One region of the Providencia sp. UF-224 genome, then DNA from elsewhere that is predicted to be linked to it. Evidence: predicted binding sites of a transcription regulator. Region 1 holds the regulator's gene; each other region holds the start of a gene.
The links. Region 1 encodes Fur, which represses iron uptake genes when iron is present. Its sites were predicted from a motif close to ATAATAATGAGAACNACTATCAA; they were not measured.

Region 2: a site for Fur is predicted at 3,356-3,378, ahead of AC4IFO_RS12695 (siderophore-interacting protein). Genes of this name have one in related genera too.
Region 3: a site for Fur is predicted at 4,656-4,678, ahead of AC4IFO_RS07515 (TonB-dependent hemoglobin/transferrin/lactoferrin family receptor). Genes of this name have one in related genera too.

Annotation. Positions count from the first base shown of each region.
Region 1 covers NZ_JBSICC010000005.1:55,584-63,730, reverse strand. Annotated here, with positions in the region: gene AC4IFO_RS06880 (UxaA family hydrolase) at 1-227, shown strand, start outside; gene ycaO (30S ribosomal protein S12 methylthiotransferase accessory factor YcaO) at 293-2,047, opposite strand; gene ansB (L-asparaginase 2) at 2,241-3,284, shown strand; gene chiP (chitoporin ChiP) at 3,818-5,215, shown strand; gene AC4IFO_RS06860 (bactofilin family protein) at 5,420-5,953, opposite strand; gene fur (ferric iron uptake transcriptional regulator) at 6,628-7,077, opposite strand; gene fldA (flavodoxin FldA) at 7,344-7,871, opposite strand; gene ybfE (LexA regulated protein) at 8,026-8,147, opposite strand, start outside.
Region 2 covers NZ_JBSICC010000011.1:113,328-121,474, forward strand. Annotated here, with positions in the region: partial or broken gene AC4IFO_RS12680 (endonuclease) at 1-302, shown strand, start outside; gene phoH (phosphate starvation-inducible protein PhoH) at 781-1,566, shown strand; gene zinT (metal-binding protein ZinT) at 1,643-2,296, opposite strand; gene AC4IFO_RS12695 (siderophore-interacting protein) at 2,482-3,321, opposite strand; gene AC4IFO_RS12700 (DUF2474 domain-containing protein) at 3,477-3,656, opposite strand; gene cydB (cytochrome d ubiquinol oxidase subunit II) at 3,613-4,623, opposite strand; gene AC4IFO_RS12710 (cytochrome ubiquinol oxidase subunit I) at 4,613-5,950, opposite strand; gene AC4IFO_RS12715 (aminotransferase-like domain-containing protein) at 6,195-7,619, shown strand; gene AC4IFO_RS12720 (HutD/Ves family protein) at 7,716-8,147, shown strand, end outside.
Region 3 covers NZ_JBSICC010000005.1:204,261-212,407, forward strand. Annotated here, with positions in the region: gene moaC (cyclic pyranopterin monophosphate synthase MoaC) at 1-444, opposite strand, end outside; gene moaA (GTP 3',8-cyclase MoaA) at 472-1,452, opposite strand; molybdenum cofactor riboswitch at 1,442-1,582, opposite strand; gene AC4IFO_RS07515 (TonB-dependent hemoglobin/transferrin/lactoferrin family receptor) at 1,972-4,641, opposite strand; gene AC4IFO_RS07520 (FecR family protein) at 4,764-5,690, opposite strand; gene AC4IFO_RS07525 (RNA polymerase sigma factor) at 5,693-6,190, opposite strand; gene AC4IFO_RS07530 (gluconeogenesis factor YvcK family protein) at 6,495-7,403, shown strand; gene uvrB (excinuclease ABC subunit UvrB) at 7,869-8,147, opposite strand, start outside.

The DNA of each region.
Region 1 (8,147 bases):
CAATTGTACCTGTGTTAAAAATCTCCACTAACAGTGCGATAGCGGAACGTCTATCTGACATGATTGATTATGATTGTGGGCCAATTATTGATGGTGTACCTCTACCGACAATCAGTCAGGGGCTTTTTGAACGGGTGATTGAAACGGCAAGTGGTGATTACCAAGTGAAAGCGGATCGTTTAGAGCAATTTGATTTCTTATTGTGGAAACGTTCCCTAGATTTATGATGTGTATAAATAGATAACGCGGTAAATGTTGACGGGAAAGGCTTCCCGTCAACATATGGGCTCAATTACCCGTTAGCACGTTTGGCTTTTTGCAGTTTCTCATAAGCTGCAAGCAGCGCTTGGTGAGCCGGTAGCGCTTTTAGCTCGTCATCGATTGACCACAGACCATAGAAGCAAGACTCACCCGCAACAGCGGCGGAAGCTGCATCGACAGCTTCTTGCCCATACATACGGACAAACGCATTGTAGTATTGCGCAGGGTTTCTTTCTTCTTCTTGCGATAATAGCAGCAATGTTTGCAAGCAGCGGTAGTAATTTGCACGTTCAGGGGTGAACACTGAACTGTTAAAGTCTTGCGTCCACTCAACCCATGCAAGGGCTTGCTCGAGGTCACCACCTGCAAGGGCTAACATCGATTTTAGCTCGCCGATGCGCAGGTTGCTCCAACCATTGTCTTTGCCAACAGCTAAGCCAAGCAGCTCACGTACACGGGTAAAATCGTCTAAACCGTCATCGTCCAATTGCTCAATCAGGGCAAGGTAGTCTTGTTTTTCCCATTGGCTATCCGGTAAACCGATGATGGTATCACGCAAGTAGGCGCCCATTGCGTTGTTCGCAATATGCAAATCTTCAACAGGGTAGATATCTGACATGCCCGGTACTAAAATGCGACATGCGTACACGCCTAAATGGTTATAATCCGCGATGTAAACTTCGGCATCTAAGGTATTGAAAATACGGATAAGCGTTGTAAATTCTTCCTGTGTCGTGCCTTTGAAGCTCCAATCAGCAAATTCATAATCCGCATCATCTTTGAACAGATCCCAGCTGATTAAACCGCTTGAATCAATAAAGTGAGTTTCAAGGTTAGTGTGTTCAGCGACTTCTTCATCATCAAAAGTCGGTGCATTAAAGACGTCTAAGTCTTTTAAGCCGCGCCCTTGCAATAATTCAGTGACGGTACGCTCAAGGGCAACACCAAAGTCAGGGTGTGCGCCGAATGACGCGAAGCAAGTGCCATTTTGCGGATTAAATAGCACCACGCAAATGACAGGGTATTTTCCACCTAATGACGCGTCGTAGCAGAAAATTGGGAAGCCTTCTTTTTCAAGGGTATCAATCGCTTCCACTACGCTTGGGTAACGCGCCATCACATCTGCTGGGATCGCCGGTAAGCTGATGCTTTCCGCGATAATTTTGTTTTTCACAAAGCGTTCAAATACTTCAGAAAGCCCTTGTACACGCGCTTCGTTTGCGGTGTTACCTGCGGACATACCGTTAGAAACGTATAAGTTCCCAACAATATTCATAGGAATATAGACGGTTTTGTCATCAGACTGGCGTGTAAATGGCAGGGCACAAATGCCGCGTTCTTCATTGCCGGATTGCAGGTCAATGAGCTGGCTTGCAGCCAATGCCTCATCAGGGTCATAGAACTTAATCAAACGACTGTCTAACAAGCCTTCAGGCAGGCTGTCATCTTCTGTGAGTGGGAACCATTTTTCATTTGGATAGTGGACAAAGTCACCTTCAGAGATGGATTTACCCAAGTAGAAATCAGCAAAGAAGTAGTTAGTCGATAAACGTTCGAAATACTCTCCAAGGGCAGAGGCTAACGCGGCTTTCTTGCTCGCACCTTTACCATTGGTAAAACAAAGAGGGCACTCTTTATCGCGAATATGTACTGACCAAACGTTTGGTACAGGGTTTAACCATGACGCTTCTTCAATATCAAACCCCAATTTTTGTAATTTGGTTTGGAATGCATCAATGGAGTCTTCAAGAGCGGCGTCTTTGCCGGGGATAAATGTTTGGCTCATTGTCAGTCACTTGTGAATAGAGTGTGTCAAACGGGCTATCATACGGATTTTTGTCTCAACCTCACGCTTTTTATTCATTCATAGATAAATCATCTTAAAACTCATTATTTATCCTAAAATAATTATATAGATCACAATAAATTCAGCATAATTCCACATAATAACTGAAGTTTATTAATGAAAGGAAAATAGGATGAAAAACAGAAATAAAGCGCTGCTCGCGACACTGGTTTCACTGTTTGCCGTATCTGCTATCGCTCAGCCGAATATTACGGTATTGGCAACGGGGGGAACCATTGCTGGGGGCGGGGATTCAGCAACGTCTTCTAGCTATCAAGCGGGTAAAGTGGGTATTGATGCGTTAATTAATGCAGTGCCAGAAACCAAGAAAATCGCCAATTTAAGTGGTGAGCAGTTGGTGAATATCGGCTCGCAAGATATGAATGACCAAGTTTGGTTGACGTTGGCGAAAAAAATAAATCAGGACTGCGATAAAACTGACGGATTTGTGATCACTCACGGAACAGATACGCTAGAAGAAACGGCCTTTTTCCTTGATTTAACAACCTATTGTAAGAAACCTATTGTGTTAGTCGGGGCGATGCGCCCATCAACTGCACTGGGCGCGGATGGCCCGCTAAATTTGTATAACGCAGTGGTACTTGCAACGGATAAATCAGCAGGTGACCGTGGCGTACTCATGGCGATGAACGATAAAGTGGTTCAAGGCCGTAATGTGATGAAAATGAGCACAACAGAAGTACAGGCATTTGATGCGGTTAACGCAGGTGCTGAGGGCTTTATTCACGATGGCAAAGTGACCTATTTCCAAGCCCCTCAGCCACGTGGTGACAAAGCTGCATTCGATGTGAGTAAGTTAGAGAAATTACCCGCGGTGGGTATCGTTTATAACTATGCCAATGCATCCGCTGCTCCTGTTAAAGCATTGAGAGAGGAAGGCGTAGAGGGGATTGTCAGTGCGGGAGTTGGTAACGGCAACATGTATAAAACGGTATTTGATGTATTAGCGAAGGCAGCAAAAGAGGATGTGGTTGTGGTACGTGCAAGTCGCGTTCCAACAGGCTATACCACTCGTAATGCCGAGGTTGATGATAATTTATATGGTTTTGTGGCATCGGAAAGATTAAATCCGCAAAAAGCTCGCGTGTTATTACAGTTAGCGTTAACTGAAACGAAAGATCCGCAGAAAATTCAGGCAATGTTTGAGAAATATTAAACTGAATGTGTTTTAGTCGTTAATGTAGCGGGAGGCAGTTTTCTGTCTCCCGTTAATTTTATGGTAATTCACCATAAACAAGAAATGAAAATATTTTTCAGTAAATTGAAGCATGTTCGTAAAATTGAGGCGAATTTTTGGGGCAAACTCAATATTTAATGTCAATGTGGTGATAGGCTACGCAAAATTACGGCATTATTGGAAAATTTAAATCACTAATTAGCAATTTATTTGTTTTAATCTAATTCAAATGAATCGTAAGGCCTCTTTTATTTCTTTATTAAATCAATTGGTTGAATCTCACCCTGTGAAAAAACATCATGTGTGATAATGACGGTTAATTAAAATTAATGTGTCGTCGATCATATTTTGGCAACAAAGCCAGTATCTGTGTTGATAATTCGCGTCGCAAAAAATAGGCTAATCACATCACAAATAACATAAGTTATTGTGAATATTTAGATTTAAATGGAAAGTTAAATCGTATTTCGGCCGAAAAAATAAAACATAAAAAATATTAGAGGAATACAAGAATGGTTAATAAACATGTCAATACTGGCAGGAAGTTGCTCGTCTTAAAAATCGCCATCGCGATGCTGCCTATCGCGTATCAGCCAATGACTCACGCAGAACAATTCCTTGAAGATTCAAAACTCACAGGTGGACTTTATTACTGGCAAAGGGATCGTTCTCGTAAGGATTTAGACCCAAATAGCGATAAATATAAAAAGTATGCAGATAATCTTAAACACTCAACATTCAATGCCAGCCTAGACTTTTCATCTGGCTATTTTCAAGATGTTATCGGTTTGGATTTAGCGGGTTTTACCGCTATTGAATTATCAAACAGTGGCCCTGCTGCACCCAATGAAATTGGTTTTAGTGACGCCAAATCACGTTGGGATGAAAAATGGACTGGCGACCGTAGTGGTGTAACGTTTTATAAAGCGGCGGCGAAACTAAAATATGGTCCTTTCTGGGGGAGAGGGGGCTATATTCAGCCTACGGGACAAACGTTATTAGCTTCACACTGGAGTTACATGCCGGGGACTTATCGTGGTTTGGAAGTCGGTGGTGTATTTGATTTTGAGCAAAATGGTGAGTTAAGCATGTCCTATATGTGGACAGACCGTTATAAAGCACCATGGTATCGCTCAATGTATGATTTCCGTGAAGCCGATGGCAAAACTGGGATCAGCTATTTGCATTCCATTGGGTTTAAATATGATTTTAAAAATAACTTAGTGCTAGAAGGGGCTTATGGTCAAGCAAAAGACTATATGGATCAGTATTTTGCTAAAATTTCGTATGCTGTGCCTGTTGCTGAACGCGATTTGCGTCTCTCATATCAATTTTATGGTTCTAAAGATAAAGTTTCTGATGGCGGTGTCAATGACGTTTATGATGGCTTAGCATGGTTGCAAGCGATGACATTAGGCTATACCTATGAACAGTTTGATTTTAAAGTTGAGGGAACCTATGTTAAAGCGGAAGGTAATCAAGGCTACTTCTTGCAACGTATGACGCCGGGCTGGGCGACATCCAATGGGCGTATGGATATTTGGTGGGATGGTCGTTCAGACTGGAACGCCAACAATGAAAAAGCATTATATGCAGGTGTGATGTACGACCTTAAAAATTGGGATCTCGCAGGCTGGAAAGTGGGTACATCCTATATTTATGGTTGGGATGCAAAGCCAAGCACAAATACCCAATATGCCCAAGATGTGCGTTTAAAAGAAAGTGCATGGAACTTTGATATTCTATATACCGTTCAAACTGGCCGAGCAAAAGATACGCTCTTTAAATTACACTTTACCAAATATGATAACCATACCGATATTCCTAGCTATGGTGGTGGTTATGGAAATATCTTCCAAGATGAAAAAGATATTAAGTTTATGGTGATGATGCCATTTACGGTTTTTTAATGAATTAAATAAATAGTGGTTACCATTGAAATAAATATGATGGTAACCGACTAAAACACACATAGCATATATACGTAGTTTCAAATGGCCTAATAAAATAAGAAAATATACTTATATTGCGAGTTTGAAAATTAAAAATAAGGTGGATTACATTCACCTTATTTTTATTATTTAGTCATTATCCTAGTGCAGAAAAACAAATTTTTATAACGAAGCAATTCCTTTATCACCTTCATTATTGATGATAGGTGCATCATGTTTTACTTTATCTTTTAATTGCGTGACTTTATCTGTATGAGTAACACTATTTTTGACTTTAGCTTGTCCAGAAAGGATGCCACCTTTTTTAATCGATAAACTGCTGTAGTGAATCGTTCCATGGACTTCGCCGTTATTTTCAATGCTAATGGATTCAGAGGTGCATTCACCTTCAACTCGACCATTAATAATCAACTCTTTACAAATAATATTACCCGTCACTTGGCCATTTAGCATAACTTTAACGGTATTATCTTTTCCTGTAATGTTACCAACGACTTTGCCATAAATGTGGACCTGCTCATTAGAGGTAATATTACCTTCAAACATCACATCCCTCGAAATTATCGTATTCGATTTTTCTTCACTAAGGGTTGGCGTTGATATCGTAACGTGTTCTTCTATCTTAGAAGTAATTTCAGGTTCACGAATGGTAGGGGTTTCTTCAGGGGTTTGTTTGTTTTGTCTTTTGGTGAACATTTTACTTACCTTTTTTTGATTGAAGTATAAGATCAAGAACAGAATTGATAATACAAATGAAAATAAGGTGATGGCTGTATGACGAAAAAACCATCCTATTAAAGTAAGAAACCAGAAGAAAAAACTAGTATTAATAAAAAGATATGTTTTTTTCATCAGTTAATCTCTTACGAAGTACGAGAACAATCCAAATAAGTCTAGCTAAAAATATACAAATTACATCATATAGTTGTAATTTAACTTTTTTATTACACTTAAATTGTTTATTAAATTAAAAAAAGTAAAACTATATAGCAATATACTGAACTTATTTTAGACGTTAATTAGATAAACTATATGACAGTGATATGAAAAAAAGATGCAAGGTATATTTTAGATAACGTTATGCATCACTATGATATCATTGTAAATATTCTCAAATAGAGAAGGTGTGTTCATCCGTCAAACAATATAAAGGATTTGAAGTGAATTGCAACTTATTATAGAACACTTCAATATTTCACCTTAACGACATATTTTAGTGATAAATATAAAGTAAATGAAAGAAATTATGGATATTCTCACTGAGAATGCTTAATTTATCGGTGGATGGATACAATAAAAAAGCCCGATAATGGTGGTTATCAGGCTTTTGAAGAATGGGTCACCATCAAAATATGATGGTGATTAATTTATTACTCTTTTGCTTCGTGTGCGTCAGCGTTATCGCGGCAATCACCATCAGCGCAGTGGCCATATAAGTACAAACTGTGGTTAGACAGCTTAATACCGTGACGTGCGGCGATATTTTTTTGGCGAGTTTCAATCGATTCATCAGTAAACTCAATCACTTTACCACAATCTAAGCAAATTAAGTGGTCATGGTGATGCTGCTGAGTTAATTCGAATACGGATTTTCCACCCTCGAAATTATGGCGCGTAACGATACCTGCATCATCAAACTGGTTCAATACACGGTATACAGTCGCTAGCCCGATCTCTTCGCCCATATCAATCAGCTTTTTATAGAGATCTTCCGCACTGACGTGGTGGCACTCAGGCTCCTGAAGTACTTCCAAAATCTTAAGTCTTGGAAGAGTGACTTTGAGTCCAGCATTTTTCAATGCTTTATTGTTGTCTGTCATGCGGGTTTGTCCTGTATCTTAAATCATAAATTTAACAATAATGAGACATTTTTAACATAAATCCAGTTGTCTTCTAAACTGATTTACAATTATAGGCATGGAAAATAAAAATAGAAACCATGCATTGTCTCATTATTTTGATAATCTCTTATAAGTCTATCCAATTAGGATATTTAATCGATTATTTTAGACCGAATGACGTTCCGCGATGGTGCATTTTGAGCGGAAAGGAATTCGGCCTAAGCGTAACACTTGTTTTTAATCGACTAGCCAAGAATTTCAGCTAATGACATCTCTTCAGAGATTTGTTTGACCCATGCATCCACTCGTTCATCTGTTAACTCCGGTTGGCGATCTTCATCAATCGCTAATCCGATAAAGTGGTTGTCATCTGCCATACCTTTTGAAACTTCGAAGTGGTAGCCTTCGGTTGGCCAGTGCCCAACAATCACCGCACCTCTTGGTTCGATGATATCGCGAATAGTCCCCATCGCATCACAGAAGTATTCTGCATAGTCTTCTTGGTCTCCACAGCCAAAGAGAGCGACGAGTTTACCTTCAAAATCAATTTCTTCTAATGTTGGGAAAAAGTCATCCCAATCACATTGTGCTTCGCCGTAGTACCAAGTTGGAATACCAAGAAGTAGAATGTCAAAAGCTTCAATGTCTTCTTTGCTGCACTTTGCAATGTCATGAACTTCTGCTACGTCTTTGCCTAATCTTTCTTGGATCATTTTGGCAATATTTTCTGTGTTACCTGTATCACTTCCGAAGAAAATACCGATGACTGCCATAAACTGATTAACCTCTTGTTTTTCTAAGAGAGAAAGAAGGAGTGTCTCAACTTCTAGAACTCATTTAGAACGAAAATAAATAGAATTTTATGCCTTATTCTGGCGAAAAAACTTTTATAAGTCTGTCAAATTTGTGTGATTTACTAAGATAGCGTTACTTGAGTATTGTCTCATCAACTTGTTGAAGTTGTGACATCAAAATTTCTTCTATTAATTCACTACGGCTTATATTTTTTTCTTCAGCTAACTGATTCAGTACAGCAACAGCTTCTTCGT
Region 2 (8,147 bases), on a different contig from region 1:
TTATGGGGCACCATAATCCCTTTGTGACAGGGCAAAAACAGTGGAGCTTAAACCACAAGAATGGTGGCGAGGGAGTGAGATTTTCCCCAGTTTCAACGGTATCATCACCTAAGCAGCCTGAAAAATAAACTAACTTAGTCGATTCAGCTGAAGTTAAAGGTAATAAAAATTCTAAAAAGTATCATTTCTCCCATTGTTCGGGTTTTAAGACATTATCAGATAAAAATGCAGTTATGTTTACTAATGAAAATGCTGCCCAAGAAGCGGGTTATCACCTAGCGGGGAACTGTAAACCGCGTTAATAACAACGTAAGCGTCAACAATCGATTGATTGTTGACGCTTTTTTAGAGGGAAATTTGATATGACATATAAAACACAAAAATGTGTTAAAAAAATGTTGCTTTCTGAAAAAAATTAGCGCTATATTTAAGGTAAGTAAAAATTGCAATGAAAACAGCGCCTCACTGAGTCACAAAAAATATTGCAGTTTGTCATATTAGTGTCATACAGATTCATTAGTTTAACGGTATCGCTGTCACAGGAGAAACTAATGGGAAGTAAGTATTTGTTAACACGAGAACAAGACCGGTTAGCCTCCATCATGAAATTGTCATGGTGAGATGACTAACCGGTTTTTTTTATGGCCTGTTAAAAAGCAAGAGGGTTGAACCACATTACACTGTTTTATCGTTAACCAAGAGCTTGAAGGGAGCTCCTCTCTGTTCTGAATAGTTAGTCATCTGAAATTGACATCACTGATACCTGGAAGGGTTAATACTATGAGTAGACAGAAAGCTGCAACAAAAGCACGTCGTGAAATGAAACGCTCATCACGTAAAGAACGTTCTGGTCGGTTTGACATGAATAACGTTGCGTCCTTCGCTGAACTGACAGGCATTGAGCCTATCGGTATGGCAAAAGAGCGTCGTGATGGCTCACCAATCCTGCCACGAAATGAAGCTCAAAAGCTCTATATTAATTCGATTAAACACAAGCAGTTAATTTTTGCCAATGGTGAAGCGGGCTGTGGTAAAACCTTTATCAGCACTGCATTAGCCGCCGATGCATTGTTTAATAAAGATATCAGCAAGATCATTGTGACAAGGCCAGTTCTTCAGGCAGAAGAAGACCTCGGGTTTTTACCGGGGGATATGTCGGAAAAGTTTGCGCCGTACTTTCGACCTGTGTATGACGTTCTAGCAAAACGGTTAGGGAGTTCGTTCCTGCAATATTGTTTACGTCCTGAAATTGCGAAGGTAGAGATCGCGCCATTTGCCTATATGCGAGGCCGAACGTTTGAAAATGCCATTGTCATTTTAGATGAGGCGCAAAATGTTACGGTCACCCAAATGAAGATGTTTTTAACGCGTTTGGGGGAAAACGTCACGGTGATTGTGAATGGGGATGTGACCCAGTGCGACTTACCTAATGGGGTTCAATCGGGTCTTGCAGATGCGTTACAACGTTTCAGTAGTGATGAAATGGTCTCGATGGTGAACTTTACCATTGATGATTGTGTGAGATCGCAATTGTGCCATAAAGCGTTATTGGCCTATAACGACTAAATGATTTTCCTCGAGAGTAACGAACATATGCCCCATAAGTGATAGCTGGGGCATATTTTTTATTAATTACAGATGATTAATGGTACAGCATTTCGTGGACAATTTGCTCGTCAGTTAATGAATACGGGTAATAGGTTGGCCAGTTGTCTAATTGCCCCAATAGTTTCTCTTGTGACTCATTGCCCATATATAAGTGGAAATGCCCTGACGTTTGCGGCTCAATAATATGGTCGCTAAACTGAATATATTTTGGCGCTTTGGACTTAGCATCTTGGCATTCAAACAGGTAGCGAACGCCTTTTTTACCCGAAGTGTAATGTAAAATTTTATAGCCTGAATACGCATATTGGCAGCTATTGACGACACCGTTTTGAGTAAATTCAATCACGTTATTTTCGATGCCAATACTGTCAACATCTGTGGCGTAACCTTTTTTATAGTAAGCGCGGTATTCTTCAACGGTTTTATCTTTATTTTTCTGCGCTTTACTTTCTAAAACAGCATCCAACTTTCCATTTAATAATAAAGGATTAACTGACTCCCATACACCTTGCCAATCACTTAACGAACGGTCTTTGACATCAGAATCTTCAAAAATGCCTTTTGAAGCTTGAAGGGCTTTTTCTGATTGTGGGTGTGCGTGACTGTGTGAGCCGTGTGCAATAGCAGAAAAACTGCTAATGGCAAAAATGGCACTGAGCGCGGTATTTAATAATGTGTGTTTATGCACTGTCATTTCCTATTTTGATGATGTCTATTTTTATTATGTTATAACATAACATTTATCGCAATAAAAAAATGCGCAGGATAGGGGGATTCGATACAAATAAACGAAAAGGCGGGGCGGCAAGGAGTAGTGAGACGCTTATCAGCGATAACGCAACTGATAAGCGTTGAGGGTAATGTAAAACGGAATTAGTCGTCAGGATTATCCATTACTGCATGGCGTTCATGGTGATAACCTTCTTCATCATAGCCATGTCTCCAATAGGGGATCGCGTAGATATCATCGCGACCAAACCCTTTTTCACGGCGAACAAAACGACGTAAATCACGAATGATCTGGTCTTCACCTGCTATCCAAAATGCACAGTCAGTAGCCGGGATATCCCATGATTTAAATGCGCTAATTAATTCAGCGGTTTTGCTGATATCGCCACAAATCCAGATGATTTCAACCTGAGCAGGTTTTTTAAGTGGACGTACATCCGCTGGGTTATCCATGCGTAACACTACTTTTCCTTGGGCATCTGCTGGCATTTTTTCTAATAATGCGCCAATAGCGGGCAGTGAACTGGAGTCCCCCGCCATAAAATAGTGTTTTCGGCTTGGCAACAGTGGATCTGGGCCGCCAGGGTTAGTGATCCCCATCCAATGACCGGGTTTAGCATCACGGGCAAATAAATAGGCAGGCCCTGTCGCACCATCATGCATGGCAAATTCAATGTCGATTTCGCTAACGTCAGGGCGAATGGCTCTTACGGTATAGGTGCGCACAAATGGGCGAGGTTTATCTTCAGGCCAACTACGGCCTTCTTTACTGAGGATAGGCAGAGCCGGTTGGCTAGATAAGTCAGGGGCTAAAAAGATTTTTAAGTGTCCGCCTTCGCAGTCGGTTGGGTAGTCTGCAAGTTTTTCACCGGTGAAGGTGATGCTACGGATCGAGGGGCTGACATCAGTAATGGATTTAACTTGAATAAGCTGCGGTGGCGCCGGGCGGTAGATATTTTTTTCAACGGGTTGTTCAGTAGCCACGGACGGTCTCCTTCGTTAATGATAATTTTATTATTTGGTAATTATTATCATTATCATATCACGAATATTAATTATTTAACCATTTATATTCATCCTATCTGCCTCACATAAAACAAAAAAGTGCCTTAGGTATTAACATAAGGCACTTGAGTTATCTACTTCACTTTCATCCCAGCAGCGGTCATCATCAACTTAAATACGGAAGAGAAAGCAAACAGTGCTAACACACTTCCTAGCCAGATAATTGCCATCCAACCGAGTTTTTTCCACCAAGGGGAAGCCACTGCGGTATCAATGGTAGCCTTGGTCTGGGGTAATTTTTCCTCTGAAGACATAGTAACTCCAATAGGTATAAACCAAAATAACAGGAATAATGAATAACGCGCCCACTAACATAAAGCCTAAACTTTCAGAAGGGCCCGCTGCGTCACGGAAGCTAATTGCGGGTGGGATCAGAGTCGGCCAAATGCTGATCCCAAGGCCGGTAAAACCGAGGAAAATCAACATCAATGCGGACAAAAATGGCACACTGTCATGTTGCTGGCGCTTTGCGCTTTTTAAGATTAGCCATGTACAACCCAGAACCAATAATGGAACAGGCAAGAAGAAGAACAAGTTTGGCAGCGTGAACCAGCGGTCAAAAATGGCTTCATTAAGCATTGGTGTCCATAAACTAATAACCGCAATTACTGCAACCATCAATAAGGTTAATGGACGCAGAATGCGGTACATCGTGCGGCGTAGGTGCCCCTCTGTTTTCATGATTAGCCAGCCACAAGCCAGTAAGGCATATGCGACAACTAAGCCAAAACCACAAAATAGCGGGAAAGGGGCAAACCAATCAAAGTAGCCGCCCATAAAGGTGCGATTTTCTACGTGGAAACCTTGGATAAAGGCCCCCACGACAACGCCTTGAACGAACGTGGCAAAAATAGAACCCCAGATGAATGCGTGATCCCAATGGCGGCGGTGAGATTCGTCCGCCCGAAAGCGAAATTCAAATGCCACACCACGGAAAATCAAGGCTAATAGCATAAAGGTGAGTGGAATTGATAACGCATCTAACACAATGGCATAGGCAAGGGGGAATGCACCAAATAAGGCCGCACCACCGAGCACAAGCCACGTCTCGTTACCATCCCAAACGGGGGCAACGCTATTCATCATTAAGTCACGGTCTTGGCTATCTTTTAGGGCAGGATAGAGAATGCCAATCCCTAAATCGAACCCATCCATGACGATATACATCAACATACTAAATACGATGATGACAAACCAAATAAGAGGTAAATCAATGCCCATGAGCTGCGTCCTCCGCGATACCTTTACGAATTAATTTCATCATGTACATGTAGCCGATACCGAACACTCCACCGTAAACCACAAAGAAGGCGATTAAACTGATGCTCATGTGCATTTCACCGTGGGCGCTGACGGCATCTGAGGTGCGCTGCAAGCCATAGACCACCCAAGGTTGACGGCCAATTTCAGTGGTAAACCAGCCCGCTAAAATGGCAATTAATCCAGAGGGCGCCATGATGAACATAAAGCGCAGGAATGTTTTGGATTCATACAGATTTTTACGGTAACGCAGCCATAATCCCCAAACCCCAGCGGCTATCATTAATAAGCCTAAACCGACCATCACGCGGAATGACCAAAACACCATAAATACATTCGGTCGGTCTTCTGGTGCGTATTCTTTTAACGCAGGCACTTGTTTATCAATGCTGTGGGTTAAAATCAGGCTCGCAAGATACGGAATTTCGATGGCATATTCGGTTTTTTCTTTCTCTTGGTTTGGAATACCAAACAAAATAAGCGGTGTCGCTTCACCTGGTTTGTTTTCCCAGTGGCCTTCCATCGCAGCAACTTTAACCGGTTGATGTTTCAGTGTATTCAAACCGTGCGCATCACCGATTAACGCTTGGAGTGGGGCTAACACTAAAATCAACCACAGCGACATGGAAAACATTTTCTTCATCGCACTGGATTTGTTGCCTTTGAGTAAATGCCAAGCCGCAGAAGCACCAATAAAGAATGCCGCCGCAAGGAACGCTGCCGTGGTCATGTGCAATAAACGGTATGGGAAAGATGGGTTGAAAATGACCGCTAACCAATCAACGGGGACGATGCGGCCGTCGATGATTTCGAAGCCTTGTGGCGTTTGCATAAAACTGTTGGATGCCAAAATCCAGAAAGTGGAAATGATGGTACCCAATGCAACCATGCAGGTGGCAAAAAAGTGCAGTTTTTCACCCACGCGGTTCATGCCAAACAGCATGACGCCAAGGAAACCCGCTTCAAGGAAGAACGCGGTTAACACTTCATACGTGAGTAATGGACCCGTAATTCCGCCCGCAAAATCTGAAAAGAAACTCCAGTTGGTACCAAATTGGTATGCCATCACCAATCCAGATACCACGCCCATTCCGAAATTAACCGCAAAAACTTTGGTCCAAAAATGGAACAGTTTTATATAGTCTTCGTCACGTGTTTTTAGCCATAAGCCTTGTAGTACCGCAAGAAAACTTGCGAGACCAATCGTAATGGCTGGGAAAATAATATGGAACGAGACCGTAAACGCGAATTGTATACGGGCAAGTTCCAGCGCAGTTAGTCCAAACATATTGACCCCTGAGTGGATATGTTAATGGCACGCTGCATTTAAAGCCTTGGTGGTCACAATCGAGGCGCTTATCCCTAGCAAAAAAATTGCTCACACCGGAATGCTAATCATCGCAATCCGACTAAAAATGTTTTGTGCTTATAGTTAAAAAAAGTCAGGTGAATGTGTGGATAAGTAGAACATGAGACGATAAACTATAATAGTAACAATTATTGAGTTATTAACTATAACAGTTGAGGCGGCAATGACGAGATATGAACAGTTAGCAGCGCAAATTCGTCAACAAATTGAAGACAATATCTGGCAAGTTGGTGACAGATTACCTTCACTTAGGGAAAGCGTTAAGCAATCAGGTCTTAGCTTAATGACCGTGGTACAAGCTTACCAATTACTTGAAAGCCAAGGATGGGTCGCCGCACGTCCACAGTCTGGGTACTATGTGGCCAACCGAAATAACGCTTTTGCGGCAGCAAAAGGGGGAAAAGGACTCCATTTAAATGAAAATGTAGAGATTAACGCCTCGATATTTGGGGTATTACAGGCTTGCAAGGATCCAGATATTATCCCATTTGGCTCCGCATTTCCAGAACCCGCCTTATTGGATGACCCTAAATTAGCCAAATCATTGGCATCTGTCGCAAGGCGTTTATCCAAATTTAATACGCCCGCGAACTTGCCGCCGGGAAATGAACAATTACGCCGTAATATTGCCCAGCGTTATGCAACGCAAGGCATTCATGTTGCTCCAGATGAAATTGTGATCACCGCAGGTGCGATGGAATCACTGGTGCTAAGCTTGCAATCTGTCACCCAACCAGGGGATTGGGTGGTGATTGAATCTCCCGCATTTTATGGCTCATTACAGGCTATTGAACGATTAAAGCTCAAAGCGATCGCCATTAAAACGGATCCTTTATTTGGTATTGACCTTGATGCATTAGAAGATATTGCCAGCAAATACCCGATTAAAGCCTGCTGGCTAATGACCCATTACCAAAACCCGCTGGGCGGGACAATGCCACAAACCAATAAAAAACGTTTAGTGGATATTTTAAATAAACATCAAATTGCATTAATTGAGGATGATGTTTATGGAGAATTATATTTTGGTAATAAGCAGCCTATTCCTGCAAAAGCGTTAGATACGAAAGGGCATTTTTTCCATTGTTCATCATTTTCGAAGTGTTTAGCCCCCGGCTATCGTGTGGGATGGGTCGCTGCGGGGCATCACGCAACGAAAATTCAGCACTTACAAATGATGAGTACGGTGTCAGCCAGTGTGCCTACACAGCTTGCTATTGCAGAATACCTCTCTTTAGGGGGGTATGATGCCCATCTGCGTAAATTACGGCTCACGATGGAGCAGCGACAACACCAGATGTTAGGGGCAATCGCCAAATATATGCCGCCTTCAGTTAAAGTGAATATGCCCAAAGGTGGGTACTTTTTGTGGTTAGAATTCGAACCGCCGTTTAATGCTATTCGGTTATATCAATTAGCATTAAAAGAAGGCATTAGTATTGCACCGGGCAGTATGTTTTCAACAAGCGATCAGTTTAACCATGCATTTCGTTTAAATGTCTCTTTTACGTGGACTGAACGTATTGAAGAGGCGATGAAAACATTAGGTCGGTTATGTCACCATTTAATTAAAGAGAAGCGCGATTAGTCACATTATTGTTGTAAATTCATTGCCTTGAAAGACTAACTTTGCGACTCTAAGTAGAAATCTAAAACAGTGAATAACAACGTTTTGGGAGGTAATGTGAAAATTAAATGTTTTGATATCACCGATTTGCCAAACCTCAAATGGAATGATGGAGGCGGGGCTAGCCAAGAAGTTTTTTGCTGGCCAGTTGCCTCAGATTATTCATTACGTGCAAGCATCGCGACGATTAACCGAGATAGCTATCTTAAACGATACGCTGAAGGTGAAAGGCTAGTTATCTTGCTCAATAACCAAGAAATAACATTAAGCGATAATAAAAGCTTTATGCAGCGGTTGAGCCACGTTGGGGAGAGTGCCCAATTTTCGGCTCAGCAATATGCAGCAATAAATGTGAGTCAGCCGAATACACAGCTATTGAATTTTATTTTTCGAGCGGATCGCTGGGTAGCAAAAAGTACTTTAGTAACAGAAACGTGCAAATTGCCGAATAACCAATCGGGTCTAGTTTTTGTGCTAAGTGGCGAATGG
Region 3 (8,147 bases), 150 kb from region 1:
TGTTTTTTCTAACAAACGAACAGGGCCAATGACCATATCTTTTTGTACTGCTTTGCACATGTCATAGATGGTCAATGCCGCTACCGAGGCCGCCGTTAATGCTTCCATCTCCACCCCAGTTTTACCGGTTAGGCGGCAACATGTTTCGATACGAACACGGTTATGTGCTTGTTCTGCTTCAAGGGTGACTTCCACTTTAGTTAACAACAGTGGATGGCATAATGGAATTAACTGCCATGTATTTTTAGCGGCTTGGATGCCTGCAATACGTGCCGTTGCAAACACATCCCCTTTATGGTGGCTGCCATCAACAATCATGGCTAAGGTTTCGGGGGTCATGGTGACATAAGCTTCTGCACGAGCTTCACGGACAGTTTCAGCTTTGGCTGAAACATCAACCATATGCGCCTCGCCCGACGCATTGAGGTGAGTCAGTTGGGACATATTTTCTCCTGAAAATCTGAAAAAGAGTTAACCGCCAATAACGGATAAATTAGGGGTAATGCCACTATCACCCATATGTAGAAAGTGCGTTTCGCGCTTGTGGTGCAAACCACGTTGTATCCGCGCTTTTAGTGCTTCGTTTTGGTTATCGTCCCCTAACAAATCACGTAGAGGAATGCCATTTTCACCAAATAGGCACAAATGGAGGTTGCCTAAAGAAGACACGCGAAGGCGATTGCAGCTTTGGCAAAAGTCTTTTTCATACGGCATGATAAGACCGATTTCACCTTGGTAATCAGGGTGACTAAAAACTTGAGCAGGACCATCATTGCGTGACCGAGGAAGTCGATACCAACCTTCTTCAATTAAACGGTCGCGAATGGTTTCGCCAGAAACATGAAAACGCTGGAAAACATCACTGCCATCCCCTGTTTCCATTAATTCAATAAAACGCAGTTGAATTGGGCGGTGCTTAATCCAATTTAGGAATGACTTCAGCCCGATATCGTTGACATTTTTCATCAGCACAGCGTTGACTTTCACTTTTTCAAAACCAGCCTCAAACGCAGCATCAATTCCTTTCATCACTTGGAAGAATTTGTCTTGCCCAGTGATTGCAGCAAACTGACGTGGATCTAAGCTGTCCACGCTGACGTTAATCGCATTTAGACCTGCATCTTTCCATGCTTGAACGTCTCTCGCCATGCGATAACCGTTAGTGGTCACTGCAATTTTTTTGATCGCGGCATTTTCATGAATTGCGGCAATGATTTCACTGAAATCTTTGCGCATGGTAGGCTCACCACCTGTGATGCGAACTTTTTCTGTGCCTAATTCAGCGAATGCGCTGCTGACACGGCGAATTTCATCCAGTGTGAGGAATTCATGGCGGCCACTTGGCTGATAACCATTAGGTAGACAGTATGTGCAACGGAAGTTGCAAACATCTGTTATAGAAAGCCGAAGATAGTAAAATTTTCGGTCAAATTGATCGACGAGTTGCTGCATAATCACACCTTTCCAAATACGGGAGATGCAGACATTTCTATCTTGCACCCTGGTGGCTCTAAGGCCACGGCCAGAGCATCATATTTGTGGAAACAAACTTAGACGCAAAGGCTAGGAGTTTTATTTGGAACAAAGCCGCTAATTTAATAACGAAAACAGGCCACTTTGTTCACTTAATTTCTGTAAGGATTCTAGCGTATAGAATATGAAAAAGCGAATCAGAATTCGGTATATAATATAATATACAACGACTTACAGAACATCAGCGGTAATCTCCGAAGCTCTTATTATCATAGACAATTTTCTTAAAAATAGCCTAGTCACAGATACAATTTCACTTTAAATGATTAACATCTCTTATTATTTAATTAAACATTTCTTGATATAGATCTAAAATGGGGAGCAAGCTCCCCATCCTATTGTTTCCGTTATAAATATTGTTACCAATCGCTTCGTATTTCTCGCTAAGCATTATGCCAATCAAAAGCGAACGCCTATGCTCCAACTAATTGAACGTATTTAGAAACGGTACTCAACCCCGCCAGATATCGTCCTTCCACGTCCTAGCGTGTTCGCTAAGCTTTCTCCGTAGCTCACCACATAGGCCCGATTGGTTAAGTTCTCCACATTCCCGCGGATAATTAAATTATCGGTAATTGAATAACTTGCGTATAAATCCACAAGGGTATACTTCGGCCAATCCGCTAAATATGGGTAATTTGATTGTGCGGAATAGTCTTGGAAGCCGGGGGTAAAACGGATAACCATTCCACCATCCAATTTTCTATCAAAGGCACGTCCACCAAGTGTGAATGACCCTCTGTCACCGGGCAGGTTTGCTGCGCTACCAAAGATGGAGCCGCTATCACAGTTCACATAATTGTTTGCTTGCTCATCAGATTCTGCGTACCAATTACCAGGCCCCACACCTTCTGGGAATTTCAAGACGCCACCTAACCACGCACGGTTAGCACAGAATTTATTTTTGCCAATCATATGAGTGAACGTTAAATCGGCATACACAAACCCTGCATCATAGTTGAGTTGGTATTCAAACCCTCTAAAACGTGTCGTATTTAAGTTATTGCTGTACGCAGCATTTCCAATACTTGGGTTAACCAATCCTGGCTTAGTTCGGTTAATAGAAAGGTTGATGTAGTTATCAACTCGCGTATCAAAATAAGCCACTTTAGCCAATAGTCGGTCTTCTTCGAGCACCAGTTGCGGGTAATTCAGGTTCATCCCGACTTCCCACGCATTCGAACGTTCTGCTTTCAAAAATGGGTTAGGATACTGTGTTGAGGAGCTGTGAGCACTGCCCGTGGTGAGTGTTTCAGTGATCGCAGGCGGACGCCACGAACGGCCATAACTGGTAAAGAACTCCATCCATTCAACGCCGGGACGGATAGCCAGTCGAGCGTTGGGTGAAAACGCTCCTTCTGATTTATCAACATTCCAATGCTCTGTGTACATCGTGCTAGGGCAATCACGTAACCGCCTGCCCGTACATGGGTTTTCTTTGGTATAGGGAAAGATGGGATAACGCATACTGGTTTGCCCTTTAAGGGTATAGTAGTCGTAACGCACTCCCCCTTCGACGGTCAGCCAGTCATCATATTCATATGTTAAATTAGTAAACAGAGAGCTCAACGTGCGTTTTCCATCCGGTGTCACTCCTGATGCGGCTTCACGCGTTGATGAGCTACTGGCTTTATCTTGGAAAGTTTCAAAACCATAATGCGCTTTTACTACATTATTAGGATTAAATTCAACCTCTGAATGATTTTCGAGTTGTAACCCGAGTGTTTTAACCCGAGTATCCATCTGGTAGCCATTATTAAAAACAGGGCTGGTTGAATAAGTTTCCGTGTCGTCCTTCGTATCGACAAAATATACTTTCCCTTTAAATTCAGTGCTCCATGGGCTGTCACTAAATTGTGTATAATCAAGAGAGTAATTCTGAGTTGTCACATCACTAAATCCACTACTTTTCCACCCAAGCTTGTACGGCCATGTTTGCGTCAAATTGGTCAACGTTCCTGCATTAGGGGTTGCCACTTTGGTTTCTAAATAATTGAATTGTAAACGTTGTGACTCACTGAGATTCCAGCCTGCTTTCGCCAGATAGGACGTCATTTGGTAATTGCTATCGTTAATTCGGCTATGTTTTAAACCACGTACTAATTCGTCATAATGCCCCGTTTCATTGTTAACACGGATATCACCAATACTGCCGTGCGTCCCCGGTTTATAGTCACCTAATCGACGTTCACTGGCGGCAAACAGTAAGTCCCCTTTTTCATTACCCAAGGCAAATGCGCTACTGCCGATAAAGTGAGTATTGTTTGTCCCTGTGCTTGCGTGTAATTTTCCACCAAATGTTTTATCTTTCGATAAAAAATCAGATGCATTTACCGTATTAAATGTGGCAACACCGCCGAGTGTTCCCCCACTCCCCATCCCACTACTATTTCCTTTTTGAATTTCAACGCCAGAAAGTAGCTCAGAATCAATATACATTGAACCGTTACGCTGCCCATGGCCGCTTTTTTGGAAGTTTTGCCGCATCCCATCAATATTCATATTCACACGCCCATAATCTTGGATCCCACGAATATTCACTGATAATGACGGGTCTTGTTGGCTAACACTGGAATACACGCCCGTCGTGAGTTCCAATACGTCAGCAATATGCTTCGGTGGCCTGTCTTCAATTTGCTTTTTACTGATCACACTCACCGATGAGGGGCTACTGTAAACCCAGTCCCCTTGCTGAATTTGGCTTGCAGTCACCGTAATATTATCTAGCTTGATGACTTTTTCACCCGCGGGGGAGTTAGTTACCCGATGAATAGAAATACGATTATTGTGTATTTGGTACTGAACTGGATTTGCACCAACAAGCTGCTGTAACCCTTCTTGCAAGGTTAACTGTCCTTTGATGCCTTGGCTTTTTAAGCCATTCATTTCTTGGCTATTAATAATAATTTCAACTTTTGCCTGCTGGGCAAATTGCAACAATACGCTCTCAAGTGAGCCGGCCCCTATCGAAAATGAAATTTTCTGCTGTGCGGCAGTTATTGGTTGATTCGCGTGTGCAATGTTAAACAATGAATATGCAGGTAGTGCCCCTAATACAAGGTAAACACAGAGTGAGGCTTTTTTATATTGGTGCTTTTTTTGAGTCATTTCCCATCCCTAAAATGATAATGGTAATAAAAATCATAATCACTTAGATTAAGACGCAGAAATGCAAGAAACCCGTAAAAAATAATTTAAATAATTGTGAAAAATAATAATGTTATTATCTATCAGTAGATTAATGTGAAGAATGGCACTTCATAAACCGAAAGCCCTTTTGATGACGCAAGGTGCTTAAGCCCGCTTTCTAGCGCGTTTATTTGCAATACGCCACTTAACCTCCCATCATTGTCATTGGCTAAAATAATAATTTGCTTTTTATGGTAACGGCTGATTTTAGCGGCGATCTCAGAAAGCGTTTGCTGTTGAAAAATAATCTGCCCCTCACGCCACCCTTCTGAATTCTGTTTGGCGAGAGGCAATATAGGGGAAATTTGCTGTTGGTATTGTGTAAAGTTGCCCGCTTTAACCACCACTTCTTGTCCTGATAATAGCGATATTTTAACGCTGTGCTGATAAACACTCACATCAACATTATCCCCTTCATTATCAATAGCAAACTCGGTTCCCAGTGCTTGCGTTACTCCATTTTTCGCCTTAACTTGAAAAGGACGAAGTTCACTGCCAGTGGTAGGTGCAACAGAGAAATAGGCGCGTCCTTGAAGCAAATTAACTTGCCGATATTGCCCGTCAAAAGCTAACTGTAATTGCGCACCACTATCGAGGTCAACTTGGCTACCATCGGGCAATGTAATGTGTTGAACCTCACCAATTTTGGCTTGGTAATCAATCTGTTCGTGATTTTCACTCCACCAAAGTAGCGTTGCCAAACCACACACTAATACACTAGCTGCAATGGTTTTTTTCAAATAACTATTTGCCGCTTTAATCGGTTTTATTCTTTTTTTAGGCTGTTGATGACAGGAAGTTAATGCCCAGATTTGCCTTGCACGGTAATAAGCATTTGCATGCTCTGTTGATGCGCTCACCCAGTGCTGGAACTCGCTATTTTCTTGCGCGTTTAGTTCTCTTTGTGTGGTTTTGATGACCCACATCGCTGCTGTATTTTCGATTTCAGATGGAGATGTTGGTTTCATGATTAATCCTTCCATTGATGAATCAGAACAGCCAATGCATTGGCTAAATGCTTTTCAACGGTACTGAGCGAAATATTCAACAATTGAGCTACTTCGGTTTGCGTCAATCCCTCTTCTCTGTGCAAACGAAAAATAGCCTGTGTTCTCTCAGGCAATGTTTGAATAATGGTTTGTATCTGGCTCAGTTGCTGCTCTCTGATTGCCGTTGCTTCAAGACTTTTTGTTTGTGCTGGTATTTCATGCCACTGCTCATCACTGATGGCCATTGAAGGGCGAGCTTTTTGTTCCCTAAAGTGATCAATCATCAGGTTTTTCGCTACGCGATAAAGATAAGCATCAAAGTCTTGGATCGTCGAGTGTTTCATCAATTCAGCCATTCGCACAAAACTTTCCTGCACAATATCCATGCTTAAACTATGGTCTTTAAGGTACATGTTGAGATAGCGACATAATGAGGAAGAATGGCGTGCAAACAAGCGTTGCAACTCAGAATCAGACATATTGAGCCATAACACAAATAGTGAAAATGAGAATTATTTACACTATATAGGTAAATGTGCAAAATGGAAACATTCAGGTATTTTTTTGCGAAGAAATTAAGGTAAATCTGGAATATTGCCTTTTATTGTTTTTTATCACAGTAACTCAGCGGGCAATGATATTTTATGGTAGATTAACGCCCAATTTATTTTAGATTTCATTTTTAATACGTTCGGTTCTGTAAACACGGCAAAATCACAGATAAAAAGCCCCAAGTAGTGGCTGTTTATTTGCCGAATATTGACTGATTGATATAGGAACACTATGCCAAATAGTAGTCTGGCGAGCCTGAAACATGTTGTTGCCCTTGGTGGCGGGCATGGGCTGGGCCGCGTAATGTCTTCCCTTTCCTCTTTAGGGCCTCGCCTAACTGGAATTGTAACCACCACGGATAATGGGGGGTCTACAGGTCGAATTCGTCGTTCTGAAGGCGGGATTGCTTGGGGCGATATGCGGAACTGCTTGAATCAGTTAATTACTGAACCGTCGATTGCTTCGGCGATGTTTGAATACCGTTTCGGTGGCAATGGCGAGCTGTCTGGCCATAATTTGGGTAACCTAATGTTAAAGTCATTAGATCACCTGAGTGTTAGACCGCTCGAGGCGATTAATTTAATTCGTAATATGCTCAAAGTGGATGCACAACTCATTCCAATGTCAGAATCCCCCGTTGATTTGATGGCAATTGATGAGATGGGTAATGAAGTTTATGGCGAGGTCAATGTAGACGCTCTACGCGAAATCCCGAAAGAGTTACGCTTATACCCTTCCGTGAAAGCCACACGAGAAGCGTTAGATTCTATTCACCAAGCTGATTTGATTCTTATTGGCCCCGGCAGTTTCTTCACCAGTTTAATGCCACTGCTGTTACTTGAAGAAGTTGCAACAGCCCTGCGCGAATGTAAAGCACCGATGATTTATATTGGCAACTTAGGAAAGGAAGTAGGCTCCTCCGCCGCAAATTTAACTTTGCCCGAAAAATTGCAGATGATGGAAAACTATATTGGCTGCAAAAAAATTGATGCGTTGATCCTTGGCCCACGCACAAAAATCAGTGATATCAGCAGTGACCGTAAGATTATCCAGCGTGTCCTCGAAGCGGACGATATCCCTTACCGCCACGATAGAAAGCTGCTCCTACAAGCCATCGAAGAAACCATCCCGCTATTGTAATTTATTCCACCTTTGGCTCCCAGAGGTGGAATATTTCTCTATTTTAAAGACAATTTTTATATCAATCCTATTGATTTTCTAATTATTTTCACGCAAATCCTCTAAATAGCTAGCGTTGTGGCTAGGCGGCAAGCGAAAGCATCTCGGAGAGCATACATAAGTATGTGATCCGAGTGATGGCCCCTGATCTCCCCAACATAATGAAATACAATGAAAAATCATCTTCAAAATAATTCGCGTTGTGGGTAGGCGGCAAGCGAAAGCACCTCGGAGAGCATACATAAGTATGTGACCCGAGTGATTGCCCTGCTTCCCAACATAATGAAATACAATGAAAAATCATCTTCAAAATAGTTCGTGTTGTGGGTAGGCGGCAAGCGAAAGCATCTCGGGGAGCATACATAAGTATGTGACCCGAGTGATTGAGCGTAGCCAACACCCCCACAACGCGAAATATGAAGAAGATTAGGAATTAGCGATAAACAGAGACCGAATCTCTTGCAACTCATCACGCACACGCGCTGCCGCTTCAAACTCCAAGTCTTGTGCGTGCTTATACATTTGCGCTTCAAGTTGTGAAATACGTTGCTCCAACTCTTTCGTTGACATGCCTTGGATATCAATTGATATCTCATTTTTGGCGTTGTCTTTTGAGCGACCTTTGCCTTTTCCACCCACTTTATGGCCAATTTGCAGAATATCACCAATTTTCTTGTTCAGCCCTTGCGGCACGATGCCATGTTC